One region of the Citrobacter sp. CFNIH10 genome, then DNA from elsewhere that is predicted to be linked to it. Evidence: riboswitches for the same ligand, from Rfam matches in the RefSeq annotation. Region 1 holds a riboswitch; each other region holds the start of a gene.
The links. A riboswitch is a leader RNA that binds a small molecule or an ion and turns the genes downstream of it on or off. The one in region 1 is predicted to bind cobalamin.
Positions count from the first base shown of each region.

Region 2: it holds a riboswitch for cobalamin, as region 1 does, so the genes downstream of both, C2U53_RS23515 (ABC transporter substrate-binding protein) here and C2U53_RS25995 (cobyrinate a,c-diamide synthase) in region 1, are expected to answer to the same signal.
Region 3: it holds a riboswitch for cobalamin, as region 1 does, so the genes downstream of both, btuB (TonB-dependent vitamin B12 receptor BtuB) here and C2U53_RS25995 (cobyrinate a,c-diamide synthase) in region 1, are expected to answer to the same signal.

Region 1 is NZ_CP026216.1:4,490,336-4,495,990, reverse strand. It holds gene pduA (propanediol utilization microcompartment protein PduA) at 1-266, opposite strand, end outside; gene pduF (propanediol diffusion facilitator PduF) at 788-1,597, shown strand; gene pocR (regulatory protein PocR) at 1,805-2,722, shown strand; cobalamin riboswitch at 3,025-3,200, shown strand; gene C2U53_RS25995 (cobyrinate a,c-diamide synthase) at 3,289-4,668, shown strand; gene cbiB (adenosylcobinamide-phosphate synthase CbiB) at 4,665-5,624, shown strand; gene C2U53_RS25985 (cobalt-precorrin-8 methylmutase) at 5,637-5,655, shown strand, end outside.
Region 2 is NZ_CP026216.1:4,073,246-4,078,900, reverse strand. It holds gene C2U53_RS23525 (ABC transporter ATP-binding protein) at 1-578, opposite strand, end outside; gene C2U53_RS23520 (iron ABC transporter permease) at 575-1,642, opposite strand; gene C2U53_RS23515 (ABC transporter substrate-binding protein) at 1,708-2,760, opposite strand; cobalamin riboswitch at 2,980-3,208, opposite strand; gene C2U53_RS23510 (N-acetyltransferase) at 3,371-3,880, opposite strand; gene dauA (C4-dicarboxylic acid transporter DauA) at 4,028-5,655, opposite strand, start outside.
Region 3 is NZ_CP026216.1:1,609,956-1,615,610, reverse strand. It holds gene murI (glutamate racemase) at 1-179, opposite strand, end outside; gene btuB (TonB-dependent vitamin B12 receptor BtuB) at 124-1,962, opposite strand; cobalamin riboswitch at 2,027-2,217, opposite strand; gene trmA (tRNA (uridine(54)-C5)-methyltransferase TrmA) at 2,332-3,432, shown strand; gene C2U53_RS11170 (YijD family membrane protein) at 3,482-3,841, opposite strand; gene fabR (HTH-type transcriptional repressor FabR) at 3,841-4,491, opposite strand; gene sthA (Si-specific NAD(P)(+) transhydrogenase) at 4,690-5,655, shown strand, end outside.

The DNA.
Region 1 (5,655 bases):
GGTAAGATTTTTTCAACATCGGTATGAGGGCGTGGAATCACGTGTACGGCTTTCACTTCTCCCACGTTGCGCGCAGCAGCAGCGCCAGCATCGGTCGCCGCTTTTACGGCACCGACATCACCGCGAACGATGACGGTTACCAGCCCTGAGCCAATTTTTTCGTAGCCGACCAACATGACATTGGCTGACTTCACCATTGCATCTGCGGCCTCTATGGCTGCAGTTAAGCCTTTGGTTTCTACCATTCCTAATGCTTCTTGTTGCATAAAGACCTCGCCTGGGTTGTCCCGATATTCATGACTATAAAAAGAAGCGAGGAAAAAGAATGGCTGACTTGAAAGTCTGGGTGAAAAATTAGTGGGCTGTGAATGTGATAAACTTGCTATGTTTTATTTTATCTATTTGTTTTTATTGTTTTTGTTATTTTTTATTAATGTGATATTTTAGCTTTTTATATTCCATATTTACATTTTAGAGGGTGACAATGTTAATTTAATTTGCTATGCGGAAAATCCAATTTGTGACGTTGATTGGAAAAGGAAAATCTTCAAATAACCAATTTTTGCTATCACGAATCGTCCTGGTTAATTACATTCAGGCACTCTACACGCTGCCTTTGAATAAATAGATGGCAAGAAATTGCTATAACAACACGATTTTTCCAGGTCTGAGAATGCGCAGTTTGCCAACAATTTTCAGCGGCCTCTTCCTATAGTAGTGCCGTTGTACTCTACGACCAGCAAGGGTCCGCTGGTAAGGACACGAACGCTTCTAAGAAGGTGTCACAATGAATGATTCACTGAAAGCGCAATGCATTGCCGAGTTTTTGGGTACCGGATTGTTTTTGTTTTTTGGTATCGGCTGCCTTAGCGCACTGAAAGTCGCAGGCGCCAGTCTGGGTCTCTGGGAAATTTGTATTATTTGGGGTCTGGGTATTTCGCTTGCGGTTTATCTGACGGCGGGAATTTCCGGAGCGCATCTGAACCCGGCCATCACAGTCGCACTCTGGTTATTTGCCTGCTTCCCGGGACGTAAAGTTCTGCCTTACACCATCGCACAGGTTGCGGGGGCATTTGGTGGCGCGGTGCTGGCTTATCTGCTTTACGGCAATTTATTCACCGAGTATGAAACTGCCCACAACATGGTTCGTGGCAGCGCAGATAGCCTCTATCTGGCCAGTATTTTCAGTACCTATCCGGCGGCCGCGCTGAGCGTGTGGCAGGCGGCAGGGGTCGAAATCGTCATCACCTCAATCCTGATGGGGCTGATTATGGCGCTGACCGACGATGGTAACGGTGTGCCTAAAGGGGCACTGGCGCCACTGCTGATCGGTATTCTGGTGGCGGTAATTGGTGCATCCACAGGCCCATTAACCGGCTTTGCCATGAACCCGGCGCGTGATTTTGGTCCTAAGCTGTTCGCCTGGATGGCAGGTTGGGGAGATATTGCGATGACTGGTGGACGCGATATTCCGTACTTTATTGTGCCGATTATTGCGCCATTGATTGGTGCGTGTGCGGGCGCGGCTATCTATAAGTACCTTATCGGTAAAAATTTGCCCTGTAATACGTGTAAAATCGAAGAGACGGACGCGTAATTTTGGCTGGCGTGGCTAATATCACGTCTTTAATTTCTTTTTCGTGATCTGCTTTCACGAACTGACTAAAAAGTCTCCCCACCCAGGGAGACTTTTGTTATTGTCCCTTGTACTTTCTGTCATTTACATACAAGGATGGGGATGATAAGAAGTAAATGTAAAATTTATGTTTTCATTATAACAATGGATTAACTGAGGGATTTTATCATGATTTCTGCGAGCACCCTGAACTCAGAACTCATTAATAAAATCGCACAGGATTTTGCGCAAGCGACCAGCCTGGCTGTTGTGGTTGTCAATATTCACGGTGATGAGATTTCTGAGCTGTTTAATTTCACACCTTTTTGCCAACTGATGCGTCAGCATCCGCAACACAGTACCCGGTGTCGTATGAGCGATCGCTGTGGGGGACTGGAAGCGTCAAAATCGGATCAACCCTGTATCTATCGCTGCCATGCCGGGCTTACCGATTTCTCTATTCCTCTCGTGATCGCAGGCCATCTTGTTGGATTCGTTCTGTGCGGCCAGGTGCGTTTACGTAACGATGATGGTGCCGATCTGCTCGATATCATGAAGGTTGACGATCGCTGGCAGGCCGATCCTGAACTGCTCAATGAGTTCAGTAATGTCCCGGAAATGGACTATTCTCGCGTGATGGCCTCGGCGGATCTGCTCAAACTCATTGTTGAAAACTGCCTCAAGAAGCAACTCAATTTCGTGGTGATCAAAGACAGCACGCAACCTGCTGAGCCTTCACGCCCGACCCGCGCCGCCAGCCCTCATGACAGCAAAATGAAAAAAGCGTTACGCTATATTGATGCCCACTTGTCAGACGATCTTCGCCTTGAAGATGTGGCCTCGCACGTATATCTGAGTCCATACTACTTCAGCAAACTGTTCAAAAAATATCAGGGCATTGGCTTTAACGCGTGGGTCAATCAACAGCGCATGGCCAGTGCCAGAGAGCTGCTTTGTCACAGTGACTGGAGCATTGCCAGTATTGCCCGCAATTTAGGTTTTTCGCAAACCAGCTATTTTTGCAAAGTGTTCCGTCAGACTTATCAGGTTACGCCGCAGGCCTATCGGCAAAAAATAAATGAAAACTTGCCTGCTGAATCGGCATAAATAGCAATATTTTGCTATTGCCGATTTTTGATATTCCCGCGTAATCCGGTCATTTATAATGGTTAAGTGTTTTTAGTACAGCAATAAATTGTCATAGCGCAATAAAATATCGCTCTTTACGGAATAAACTTCACCAGTTTTTATTTCTGTGATGAGATACAGTGTCATTGTTAAGAGGTTTCATTATTCTCTTGCACGACATTTCATTCAGAATCGTTTTATTGCGGCGTTTTTTGTTGATAAAAAATGCGTAACGAATAAGTAACGAAAAGTATTGCTGTGATGAGGAGAATTCATTCTGTTCATCATTTAAGCCGACAGGTTTGACACATTTGTGTCTGGGAAGGGGGTGAAAATCCCCCGCAGCCCCCGCTGCTGTGATGCTGACAACCCCGTGAAGACCACTGATCGCAAGATTGGGAAGGACGGGCGAGGACGACGCTAAGCCAGAAGACCTGCCTGTCGGATACTACCAACAACTTCGGTGGGAAGTGGGTTGCTCAGATGCGTACAGTCGGAAGACTGGGTGTCAGTACATCCCTACCACCCTGAACAGGATCAGGGTCATGGCGGCAAAGCAGTACGCGTTTGTTCTGGCAGGTACCGGTAGCGGCTGTGGTAAAACCACAGTGACGCTGGGCTTGCTGAACGTGATGAAACAACGTGGTTTACGCGTCCAGCCCTGCAAAGTCGGCCCTGATTACCTTGACACCGCCTGGCATACGGCCATCAGCGGTACCGCCTCCCGCAACCTCGACAGTTTTATGCTCCCCGAGCCGGTGCTTAATGCGCTGTTCCGCGAACAGATGCAGGATGCAGATATTGCAGTGATCGAAGGGGTGATGGGGCTGTACGACGGTTACGGTACAGATCCTGATTATTGCAGTACCGCCGCGATGGCCAAGCAGTTGGGCTGTCCGGTCATTCTGCTGGTTGACGGGAAAGCCGTTTCTACTTCCATTGCCGCCACGGTGATGGGCTTCCAGCATTTCGACCCGACGCTGAACATTGCCGGCGTCATCGTTAACCGCGTCAACAGTGAGTCCCATTTCCAGTTGCTGAAAACCGCTATCGAGCACTACTGCGCTGTGCCGGTGCTGGGTTACGTCCCGCGCGTTGACGGCGTCGCGCTACCCGAACGGCATCTGGGATTGGTGACCGCGCGTGAGTCCGTCGTCAATCAACAATCGTGGCAGGATTTCGCCGCCCGGCTGGAAAGTACACTGGATATCGATCGGTTGCTGGCGTTAAGCCATCTTCAGGCATTGCCGCCAGGCGAATGGCCTGAACGTCCTGCGCCCAACGCCGGAGAAGGACTGACGCTGGCGATGGCTGATGATGAGGCCTTTAATTTTTATTATCCCGATAACGTGGCGCTGCTGGCGCGTACCGGCGTCAACATTGTGCGCTTCAGCCCGCTCCACGATCGCGAATTACCCGATTGTCAAATGGTCTGGCTGGGCGGCGGTTATCCGGAACTGCACGCGTCCGCGCTGGCGGCCAATACTACTATGCTGACAAGCCTGCGCGAGGCGCATCAGCGCGGTGTCGCCATTTATGCCGAATGCGGCGGATTAATGTACCTCGGCAGCCTGCTGGAAGATGCCGACGGGGTTGAGCATCGCATGGCCGATATCCTTCCCGGTCGCAGCAAAATGGGTAAACGGCTAACCCGCTTTGGCTATTGTGAAGCGCAGGCTTTGCAGCCCACGCTGCTGGCCGCGGAAGGCGATGTGCTGCGCGGTCATGAATTCCATTACTCCGATTTTTCCCCTGAAACCCCCGCTGTGCTGGCTTGCCGTAAAGTCCGTGACGGTCAGACGGTGCAGGCGTGGTCCGGTGGCTGGCGAACGGGCAACACCTTCGCCAGCTACCTGCACGTTCACTTTGCTCAGCGTCCATTAATGCTTAATCACTGGCTGAATGCCGCGCGGGAGGCGTTATGACGCTACTGGCATGGTGTGTGGCCTGGCTTCTCGATGTCGTGATTGGCGACCCACCAGACTGGCCGCATCCGGTGCGCTGGATAGGCAATCTGATCACTGCCGTGCAGCGGATTATTCGCCGCTACTGCCACAGCGACCGGGCGTTACGCATTGGTGGTGGGGTGATGTGGCTGGTGGTTGTCGGCTTGACGTGGGCGGTTGCCTGGGGCGTGTTGCACCTGGCGGCGTGGATTCATCCTTGGCTCGGTTGGGTCGTTGAAGTCTGGATGATTTTCACCGTGCTGGCGGGGCGCTGTCTGGCAACGGCGGCGCAAGAGGTTGAGCGCCCGCTGCGCGAAGGTAACCTTGCACAAAGCCGCGAAAAGCTCTCGTGGATTGTGGGGCGCGACACATCGCAACTTCAGCCAGAACAGATCAACCGGGCGGTCGTGGAAACCGTGGCGGAGAATACGGTTGACGGCATTATCGCGCCGCTGTTCTTCCTCTTAATTGGCGGCGCGCCGCTGGCTATGGCCTACAAAGCGGTGAATACCCTGGATTCCATGGTGGGTTATAAACACGAAAAATACCGGGCGATTGGCATGGTCAGCGCTCGCCTGGACGACGTCGCGAACTACATTCCTGCACGGCTGAGCTGGCTGCTGCTGAGCGCGGCAGCGGTGCTGTGCCGTCGTGACGGCGTCCGGGCGCTCTGTGTGGGCTGGCGGGATCGCTATAACCACAGCAGCCCGAACTGTGCCTGGGCGGAGGCTTCCGTTGCCGGTGCGTTGGGCATTCGACTGGGCGGCCCGAATGATTACTTTGGCGAGCGCGTTGAAAAACCGTGGATCGGCGACGCGCAGCGCACTATTTCCGTAGATGACATTTCCCAAACGATTCGACTGATGTGGGTTGCCTCAACGCTGGCTCTGGTGCTGTTCCTTGTGACGCGCTGGCTGGTAGTGGGTGTGGCCTGAGGATAAATGACAATGCAATACATCCAGCAAC
Region 2 (5,655 bases), 420 kb from region 1:
CTGAGAAGGCCAATCTGATGTTGAATGTCGAGGTGATTAGTGGGCTCGTCCATCAGTAGCAGTTGTGGCTGCTGAGCGAGCGCGCGGGCAATATGCAGGCGTTGTTTTTCGCCGCCGGAAAAGGTGTGCCAGCAGCGATGGCGAAGATGCTGAAGATCGACTTTCTCCAGCATGGTCTGGACGATATCGTCATCGTTGTCCGACCACGGATTCAGTAGGCTCAGCCACGGGGTTCGCCCCAGCGAGACGGCCTGTATCGCGGTCAGGCGCTCACTGGTTTCTGCCTGCTGCTCAACCAGCGCGACCTGCTGCGCCAGTTGACGACGTGAATAGCGATGCAGCGCTTTTTGCTGCAACAGGATGTGACCGGCGGTGGGCTTCAGCAGACCGGCCAGCAATGAAATCAGCGACGTTTTCCCGGAACCATTGGGGCCGATAATACCGACAAACTCACCCGGCGCCACGCTGAGTGAGACGTCATTGACGATCACTTTGCCTTTCACCTGCCAGTGCAGACTTTTCGCCTGAATTATCGCATCGCGGGTGGCAACCAGAGTCGGTACAGGATTGACGGTCATTTGGTCGGGTTTCCTCTGATCAGGATGATGGAAAACGCGGGCGCACCAACCAGGGCCGTAATAACGCCGATAGGCAGAACTTGTCCGGGGAGAAGCGTGCGGGAGATAACATCGGCGACGATCAGGAAAATGGCGCCGATCAGCGCGCTGACAGGCAGCAAACGATGGTGCTGATTGCCTACCAGCAGACGGGCGGCGTGAGGGATCACCAGTCCCACAAAGCCAATTGCGCCGACGATGGAGACCATAATGGCCGTCATACCCGTTACGGCGGCAATCAGCACGCCACGTGTGCGTTTTACCGGAATCCCCAGTGAGGCGGCGGACTCCGCGCCAAAAGAGAAGGCATCCAGATGGCGGGCATAACAGAAGCATATCGCAACGCCAACTAACGCTGTGGGGATCGCCAGCACCACATCCGGCCAGCGGACGCCGCTCAGATTCCCGAGTAACCAGAACATAATGCCGCGTGCCTGTTCCGCGTTAGCTGAACGGGTGATGATCAGCGAGGTCAGCGCATTGAATAACTGGGAACTGGCAATCCCGGCGAGAATGATTTGCGTCGTCACCCCACCGCCTTGTCTGCCGCCTGCCGCTACCGCCAGAAGGGCCACAAACAAAAAGGCAGTCAGGGCACCGACAAATGCGCCGAACGACATGCTGATCATCCCGGCGCCCAGTCCGGTCAGCGCAACCAGCACCGCACCGGTTGATGCGCCTGCGGAAATGCCCAGCAGATACGGCTCGGCAAGCGCATTGCGCAGTAACGACTGTAAAACCACGCCGGACACGGCCAGGCAGGCGCCACAACTGGCGGAGACCAGCGCACGGGTCAGGCGATAGTTCCAGACGATCCCGGCATCCAGCGCATCAACCGGATAATCGGTATCAAACAGATGGTTTGCCAGCGTGTTGAATACGTGCTGCCAGGGAATAAACGTCTCGCCAATGGCGATCCCTGCCAGCAGGACGCCACACATCAGCACGCTAACCCAGAGGGCGTGGCCGCAAACATTGACTGCCAGCCGACTAACGGCGTGACGTGGCCTGCGTAAATCGCTCATAGTCACCTGCGTTTCGGAGTGCGCAACACGCGCCAGCCCCGTCAGGAACTGGCGCGAAACGAGGGTTAATGCGCGGCTTGAGGATGCGCTAAACCATACTCAACCAGGGCGTCAGCCAGTTTTTCAACACCGTCAATCGTTCTGATTCCGGCATTCATGGTCTGTACATCAATCACGGGTAAATGATCGGCTTTTACGGCGGGGATCAGCTGGGTGACCGGGTCGGATTTCAAATAATCCATTTTCACCTGCCAGTCATCGGCCGGGAAACGTCGACGACTCATTTCCCCCAGCACAATCACTGTCGGTTGGGCTTTGGCGATGGTTTCCCAACCGACCGTTGGCCACTCCTCTGCGGAATCAATGATGTTTTTGATACCCAGGGTCTGCGCAATCCAGGCAGCAGGCCCTAATTTCCCGGCGACATACGGATCCAATTGCAGGTCGGCGCTGGAGAACCAGAAAACGGCAGAGACACTGTTGTCCATCCCGGCGATTTTGTTCTTCGCTGCCGTTTCACGTGCTTTGAGGCTGGCAATCAGTTCTTCGCCCTTATCCTGAACGTCGAAGATCCTCGCTAAGTCGGCCACTTCCTGATAGACCATTGCGATATCAAACATGCCTTTGCGCACGCCGTCACCGCCATCTTCGTTATCTTTCGCGCAGTCTGCCGGTGCGGTATAGACCGGGACTTTCAGTTCGCTGAACTGTTCATAAGACGCCACCGTGCCCGCAGGGCCGATCTGCCATTCGAACTGGCTGGCGACCAGATCCGGTTTTTTGGCAATGATGCCTTCGAAGCTGGGGATGTTCTGCGCAATAACTGCAATCTTGTCATTTGCCGTCTTATACGCGTCGGGAACGGGCCCGAACCACAGCGATGTGCCTACCACGCGATCGGCCAGGCCCAGCGCATACAGGATCTCAGTGCTGTTTTGTCCTACGGTGGCAACACGTTTTGGCGCTGCGTGAAATGTCATATCCCGACCACAGTTTTTTATCGTCAATGGATATTCCGTTTTGGCTGCATGAGAAAGACCTGAGGTGAGAAACAGTGCGGCACCAGCAACAACCAGAAGCATTTTTTTATAAGGTAAAGAGGTAACATTAGCGTGCATTATTATCATCCCGTTCATGCCAGAATCTGAACGTCTGGTCATGGATTATATCGTTCCATATATCGGGAGAGTTCATGACGATAGATGACAGGACATCGTGAAATTTATGCATGACGTTATGCAAATAAAGAAAGTCAGCGGTTCAGTCAAGGATCTGATTCACTCTTTCACGGTGCCTAGTATCAAATAATTCATCACATGGACCATCCCGTCCACTCAATGGGGTATAAATTTGACAGCAGGTCTCCTGACTCACGGTAATCAGAATATCGGCCTTCCCATAAAGATTCGCTTTACAGTGACCTGCAACAAAATATGCTGCACGAGGATATTCTGCATCCGCCTACAGTTGCGGGGGCAGTCATGGAATGGGATTGCAATAATCCGCACCATGTTCCTATTCATTACAATGTTGGTGCAATGAAATACTGTCGAAAAAGACTGTATCGGCATTTGTTAACAAGATCAATCGCAAGGGGAAAGACGAATTTTATTGAGTGGGATAAATTTTAGTTGTTGTGTATCAATGTGTTATGTTTTTTTTTGAGGATGAAATTGCGGATGTCGAAATGTAATAATGAAAAGCTAAATGAGAATTGATTGACATTGATCAAGTAATATTCTTATTCATGCGTGATTTACGTGATCTCTCCATATGCACTAATTGCCAGTCATCGTGCATATCCATCACAACCTGAAAATGATTACGTCGCCAGAATGAATAACCTCCCGGTAAAAAATGATGGGTATGTAAGTATAATAAGTTGTACCGCTGCTGCTCGCAGAATGTTTCAGCAAAAGCGAGTAACTGACGTCCAATACCTTTTCTGCGGTAACGTTTGTCCACATAGCAGCGACAAATTTCTGCCGTTTCTGTCAAAATATAGCGTCCGCGAAGTTCGGCTATACGGTCGTCATATTGGCAGACGGCCAGGGTCGCAATGAGTTCCTGCTTTTCGCTCCAGGCGCACAGCAATACATTGCGCTGCTGTTGAATATACTGCTGTTGCAGGTTAAAAACATCCTGCCCGGGAGTAGGGGCAGGTCTGTCAGCCGCAAAAAATTCATTCAGATGTTGAATCAGAAATAACTGAACCGCCGGAATATCTTCTCCGGTCATTTCACGTAGCGTAAATGAAATCACGAGTTGTCACTCTTATTTGCAGAAACTGAAAGCTGATAATAACAACACGGGAGGGGAAAAACAGGGGACAGAGCGGAAAATGTTACCGGCCTGTACAGGAACAGACCGGTAAGCGCAAAAAGATTATAAATCAGCCAGCGCCGCGTCGCGGTTCGGGAAAAAGGCCAGACGACCCGGAATCGGCTTAATGCCAGCGCGCGCCATCGTGCGCAGCGGCTGGAACTCAAGGTTACTTACGCGCAGTTCGCAGCCTTCTGGCAATCTTTTCACAAAGCGCTGGAAGGCATCCAGACCACCTGCGTCCAGCACCGGTACCGCGTCCCATTTCAGTACGACAATGCGTTTTCCTTCGATGCGTGACTCCAGATCGGTAAACAATCCTTCAGCGGCTGCAAAGAACAGTGGGCCGATCACGCGCAGCACCAGTACATCATCGGGGACCTCGACGTTAACCGCTGCCAGTCGCGTCATGCGTGCAATACGGCGCATAAACAGTAACGAGGCCAGTACAATCCCGACGCTGATGGCAATGACCATGTCAAACAGCACTGTCAGTGACATACACATCATCATCACAATGATGTCGTCTTTGGGCGCATGACGCAGCAAATCCACAACTTTGTGCGCTTCACTCATGTTCCAGGCCACCATCAGCAGCAGGGCCGCCATCGCCGACAGCGGCAGCCATGAGAGCAGCGGTGCCAGCGCCAGCAGCGCCATGATCACCAGCAGCGCGTGGATCACGGCGGAAATAGGGGATGTTGCGCCAGCGCGGACGTTTGCCGCCGAACGGGCAATCGCCGCCGTTGCGGTAATCCCACCAAAGAAGGGGGCGACAATATTACCCAGGCCCTGACCAATCAGCTCGCTGTTGGCTTTGTGTTTCGTGCCGGTCATTCCGTCGAGTACCACGGCGCAGAGCAGGGACTCGATTGCCCCCAGCATGGCCATTGAGAAGGCCGCCGGAAGCAGGGCGCGCAGGGAATCCCAACTCAACGTGAAATCAGAATCCGGCAGGTTCCACGGCAGCACCAGTTGCGGCAGTAGTTGCGGTATCCCGTTGCCCTGTGAGCCGTCGGCCAGAATATAGTGGAACTGAGAACCAATGGTGGCAACGTGGCCGCCCAGCAGGTTGACGATCCCCATGACAGCACAGCCGGCGAGTAGGGCGGGCAGGTGGCCCGGCAGGCGAATGCCCAAACGCGGCCACATCATCAGCGTGCCCAGCGTGACCACCCCGATGGCGGCATCGCCCAGGTTAATGCTCGGCAGAGCCATAAATAGCGCGCCGACTTTTTGCAGATAGTGTTCCGGAACGTGGGCCATCTGCAAACCGAGGAAATCTTTGATTTGCATGGTACCAATGGTGATACCAATCCCTGAGGTAAAACCTAAGGTAACTGAGACCGGGATGTACTCAATCAGGCGGCCAAAGCGGGCCAGGCCAAAGAGGATCAGGAAGACCCCGGACATCAGCGTCGCGACAAGCAGGCCTGCCAGCCCAAACTGTTGTGAAACGGGGTAGAGGATCACCACAAACGCGGCGGTCGGGCCTGAGACGCTAAAACGCGAGCCCCCGGTTAAGGCAATAACAATCCCGGCCACAGCGGAGGTATAAAGTCCGTACTGCGGCGCGACACCACTCCCGATAGCCAGTGCCATCGCCAGCGGGATAGCAATAATCCCGACGGTGATCCCGGCAATCACATCACGGGTAAACCGTGAGGCGGTATATTTTTCTTTCCAACAAG
Region 3 (5,655 bases), 2.4 Mb from region 1:
TAAGGAAAAGCCACGTTATCGAAAGCATAGATATAGTGGAGATCCGGCAGGAGATGCCGAATCTCATCATAGACCGACAACCCACCGACACCGGAATCAAATACCAGCACGGTGGGGCGTGGATCAGAAGGTGTAGCTGCCAGACAAGGTGTATTCCCGTCCTGCAGTTTGGTAGCCATAAACTGTCTCGTAATCTTTATCGAACAGGTTGGCTATTTTACCACGAACTGTGAGATGTGAGGTGACTGGATATGAAAGTCCGAGGTCCCACACGCTCAGCCCGCCCATTTTCACCTTCCGGGAATTGTCGTAGTCGTAATCGTAACGCTCGCCAATATACTGATAGGTCACATCCCAGCCCAGATCGTAGACCTGTCCGCTGAGCTCGTACTTCACCTGCTGTTTAGCGCGACGATAAAGCGGCTGATCGGTTTCATCATCACGCGGATCAACATACTGCAACGTTAAGCGATGATCGACCGGCCCGGTCGTCAGGTTCCCGGTCCATTCCAGGCCTTTGATGGTCGCGGATTTGACGTTGAAGTAGGTATTGTTGTTGTAGTCGATCAGGTTCTGAATTTTGTAGCGATAGGTCGACAGACGCCAGTCAAGCGGGCCGGTCAGCCCTTCTAATCCGGCTTCCCACTGCTTCGACTCTTCCGGCTTCAGGTTTGGGTTAGAGGCGATCCCAAAACGCTCCGCACCAAACTGTTGCCCCAGTGAAGGCGCAAGGAAGCCCGTGCCATAGGAAAGCGTCACTTTATAGTCATCAACAAACTGCCATCCCGCCGCTGTTTGCCAGGTACCATGCCAGCCGAACTGGTCGTCATGGTCTTCACGGCCCGACGCTTCCAGCGTCACGCTATCAATCTGCTGTTGCCCGGTGAGATAGAGGCCCGTGTTATCACGCTTATAGTTGTCTGTCCCATACTCGCCGAAGGACATCAGCTTTTCTTGTTTCCAGTCGACACCAGCACTGACAGCGCCGTGCCCGACAATAACGTTGTTGCCCCACTGGACGTAGCGCTGTTCCATATCATCAAGGCTATAACCTGTGGCATAGCGCCCATTCAGGCTGCTGTAGTTATAGTCCTTAATTCGCTGGTAGTTAGCGACCAGTTGTGACGAGTAGATTCCAGAATTGAAGCGCAGCCCCGTATCCCACGACTGAGTGTAATTCTGGTGCTCGTCGTTTCCGCCGTCATATCCCCAGTTCCCCTGGTCGTAATCGGCATTACTGGCATAGCCGTAGCCACGAAAGTAACCATCGAATTGATCGTTAAATTTGTGCTCAACGCCACCCCAGAAGAGTTTATTGCGATAACCATCGCGATCGCTGTCGCCGCTATAGCTGGAACGCGGCTGAACGTCGAAGCCTTTGGTGGTCTGATAAGCCCCGGCCGCGGTTACCACGGTATCGCCAAAACGCTGGCGGTACGTACCGTCATATTGCTGATAACCTTTTGACCCCACGCCAGCATTAATCTGCGAACGTTCCTCACCCGTCATAGTGATGATGTTCACTACGCCGCCAATCGCGCCAGAGCCATAAATGGCTGAGCGCGGGCCACGGATATACTCAATGCGCTGCACCAGCGACACCGGGATCTGGTCAATATCGGAATTATTCGTAATGCCCGGACGGGCGACCGGAATACCATCGACTAACACCAGAACGTGTTTCGCTTCGGTACCCCGCACAAACAGAGAAGAGCTTTGCCCCATGCCGCCATTCTGGGCGACATCCACGCCTGGCAGGCGGCGCATGACATCCAGAACGGTTCGGGACTGCCAGCGTTCGATATCCTCGCGGGTGACAATATCGGTCGGGGCCAGAACGGTATTAACAGGTTGTTGAAAACGGTTTGCTGTCACGACAAGCGTGTCAGGGGTGGCATCCTGTGCCCAACCCGAAAAAGCCGCGACGGAGAGCGCCGTCAGCAGCGATGTTTTTTTAATCATTGTAAAGCATCCACAATATAAGAAGGATGCCGCAGGTCCCACCGATAGTACGCGATGATGAAAACCAGTTGCGACGTTAGCCGGCAGGTCTTCGGGCTTGGAAGGTTATCCACGGATATAAGAGATGAAGACTTCCCACCCAACAGGCAGTGTCTGCTTACGCTCTCATCTCACCTTTCCTTACCGCTGCGCGTCAGCTCCAGATTTACACTGGATTCCCTATTAACTCACAGGACCGGCACACGGATGCTACAGTTTGTAACATCTTACTGTCCAGCGTGTTTGTTAAATATGAGAGATCATCAATGACTGGACATCTGTTGAGCAATCCCTACAATCCCCGCGTACTTTTATTTTTCAGGATACATCATGACCCCCGAACACCTTCCGACAGAACAGTATGACGCGCAGCTCGCCGAAAAAGTGGTGCGCTTGCAGAGTATGATGGCGCCCTTTTCTGACCTTGTCCCGGAAGTGTTTCGTTCGCCGGTCAGTCACTACCGTATGCGTGCTGAATTCCGCATCTGGCACGATGGCGATGACCTCTATCACATCATTTTTGACCAACAGAGCAAAAGCCGAATCCGCGTCGACAGCTTCCCTGCGGCGAGTGAACTGATTAACCAGTTGATGACCGCGATGATCGCAGGCGTGCGCGACAACCGCGTGTTGCGCCATAAACTGTTCCAGATTGATTACCTCACCACCATGAGTAATCAGGCAGTGGTTTCGCTGCTGTATCATAAAAAGCTGGACGACGAATGGCGTGAAGCCGCCGAAGCGCTCCGCGACGCCCTGCGTGCGCAGAACCTGAACGTGCATCTGATTGGCCGCGCGACAAAAACCAAAATCGAGCTGGATCAGGACTACATTGATGAACGTTTGCCAGTTGCGGGCAAAGAAATGATCTATCGCCAGGTTGAGAACAGCTTTACGCAGCCAAATGCGGCCATGAACATTCAGATGCTGGAGTGGGCGCTGGATGTCACTAAAGGCTCGAAAGGCGACCTGCTTGAACTGTACTGCGGTAACGGCAACTTTTCTTTAGCGCTGGCACGCAATTTTGACCGTGTGCTGGCCACCGAAATCGCCAAACCGTCTGTTGCCGCCGCGCAATACAACATTGCGGCGAATCAGATTGATAACGTGCAGATTATCCGCATGGCGGCGGAAGAGTTTACGCAGGCAATGAACGGCGTGCGCGAATTTAACCGCTTGCAGGGTATCGATCTGAAAAGCTATCAGTGCGAAACGATTTTTGTCGATCCGCCCCGCAGCGGCCTGGACAGCGAAACGGAGAAAATGGTACAGGCATATCCGCGCATTCTGTACATCTCCTGTAATCCGGAGACGCTGTGCAAGAACCTGGAAACGTTAAGCCAGACGCATGACGTATCACGTCTGGCGCTGTTTGATCAGTTTCCGTATACGCACCATATGGAGTGTGGGGTGTTGTTGACGGCGAAGTGAGTGTCATAACCGGATGATGACGCAAAGCGTCTCATCCGGCATCTCCTCTTTATTCCGACACTTCCTGCTTGCGATTACGCATTTTCACGCCGATCCAGAAGACCAGAATGACCGACAGCACCGCCGGGAAGAAGTTGGAACCGATATCCGGATATTCCGCGCGCACCACGGTGCTGTAAAGCAGAACGCCGAGAATAAAGCAGGCGGCAGCCAGACCCGGTAAACCCACAGGCATGGTGCGATTCAAATAACGTTGATGCAGACAGTACACCGTCAGCACCAACGAGATAATCGGAAATACAGAAAACGGCACGATGGAGCTAAACAGCGCCGCGAATGTGCCATTGATTGACAAGCCAGCGACCAGCGCCAGCAGCAGCGTACCTTTATCCTGAACTGACTGTTTCATTACTCTTCCTTCACGTTACCCGGAATGAGGGGCATCTTCTCTTGTTCACGGCGATACCAGTAATACGCACCTTTCGAAATCATGCGCAGTTGCAGTACCAGTCGCTCTTCTAACTGCCGACGCTGTTCCGCGCCCACGTCCAGCGCTTCGGCGCCTGCACTGAAGACAATCGTCACCATCGCTTCGGCTTGCGCTTCAGTAAACGCACGCGGCATATGGTTTTCGATTTCCAGATAGTCCGCAAGTTCCGCGATGAAGTGCTGAATTTCTCGCGCAACGGCAGCACGGAACGCCGCTGAGGTGCCAGAACGTTCACGCAATAATAAACGGAAGGCGTTGGGGTTGTTACCGATGAACTCCATAAATGTGGAGACCGAGGTGCGGATCACACTCCCGCCCTTGGCGATACGCTGACGAGCCTGGCGCATCAACTGACGCAACATCAGACCGCTTTCATCAACCATGGTCAGGCCGAGCTCATCAACATCACGGAAATGACGATAAAAGGAGGTTGGCGCAATGCCCGCTTCACGTGCGACTTCACGCAAACTGAGACTGGCGAAGCTACGCTCCGCGCTCAGTTGACTAAATGCGGCTTCTACCAGCGAACGCCGGGTTTTTTCTTTTTGCTGCGCTCTAACGCCCATCACGATGTCTGAATCCTTCCGTATGCCTTGTCCGGCACTATACCAGAGTTCAAAGTTAATCTGTTTGTTCAGCTTTGTGAATGATTGTTTACGCGCAGTTTGTGCTTCGGCTTCGCAAAAAAGCACAACGATAATTGGGTTATCCCGGCAATGATGTTACTATTCTGTTGCTTTTATGTATAAGAACAGGTAAGCCTTACCATGCCACATTCCTACGATTACGATGCCATAGTTATAGGTTCCGGCCCCGGCGGCGAAGGCGCTGCAATGGGTCTGGTTAAGCAAGGAGCTCGTGTTGCCGTTATCGAGCGTTATCACAACGTTGGCGGCGGTTGCACCCACTGGGGCACCATCCCGTCAAAAGCGCTCCGCCACGCAGTCAGTCGTATTATCGAATTCAATCAGAACCCCCTTTATAGCGATCATTCCCGCCTGCTTCGTTCCTCATTCGCCGATATTCTCAACCATGCCGACAACGTGATTAATCAGCAAACACGGATGCGGCAGGGTTTTTATGAGCGTAACCACTGCGAGATCTTGCAGGGTAACGCCCATTTTGTTGACGAACACACGCTGGCGCTGGAATGTCATGACGGTACGGTTGAAACCCTGACAGCAGAGAAATTTGTCATTGCCTGCGGATCGCGCCCTTATCATCCGGCAGACGTGGATTTCTCGCACCCGCGCATTTATGACAGCGATTCGATCCTCAGTCTGCACCACGAACCGCGCCATGTGATTATTTATGGTGCCGGAGTGATTGGCTGCGAATATGCGTCGATCTTCCGCGGAATGGAGGTCAAAGTTGATCTCATCAACACCCGCGACCGTCTGCTGGCGTTCCTCGATCAAGAGATGTCCGACTCCCTCTCTTACCACTTCTGGAACAGCGGCGTCGTCATTCGCCACAATGAAGAGTATGAGAAAATCGAAGGCTGCGACGATGGCGTGATCATGCACCTGAAGTCCGGTAAGAAACTGAAGGCCGACTGCCTGTTGTATGCCAATGGTCGTACCGGCAACACCGATTCTCTGGCGTTACAGAATATCGGTCTGGAAACCGACAGCCGTGGTCAGCTCAAGGTCAACAGCATGTACCAAACCGCGCTGCCGCACGTTTACGCGGTGGGTGATGTGATCGGTTACCCGAGCCTGGCGTCCGCAGCA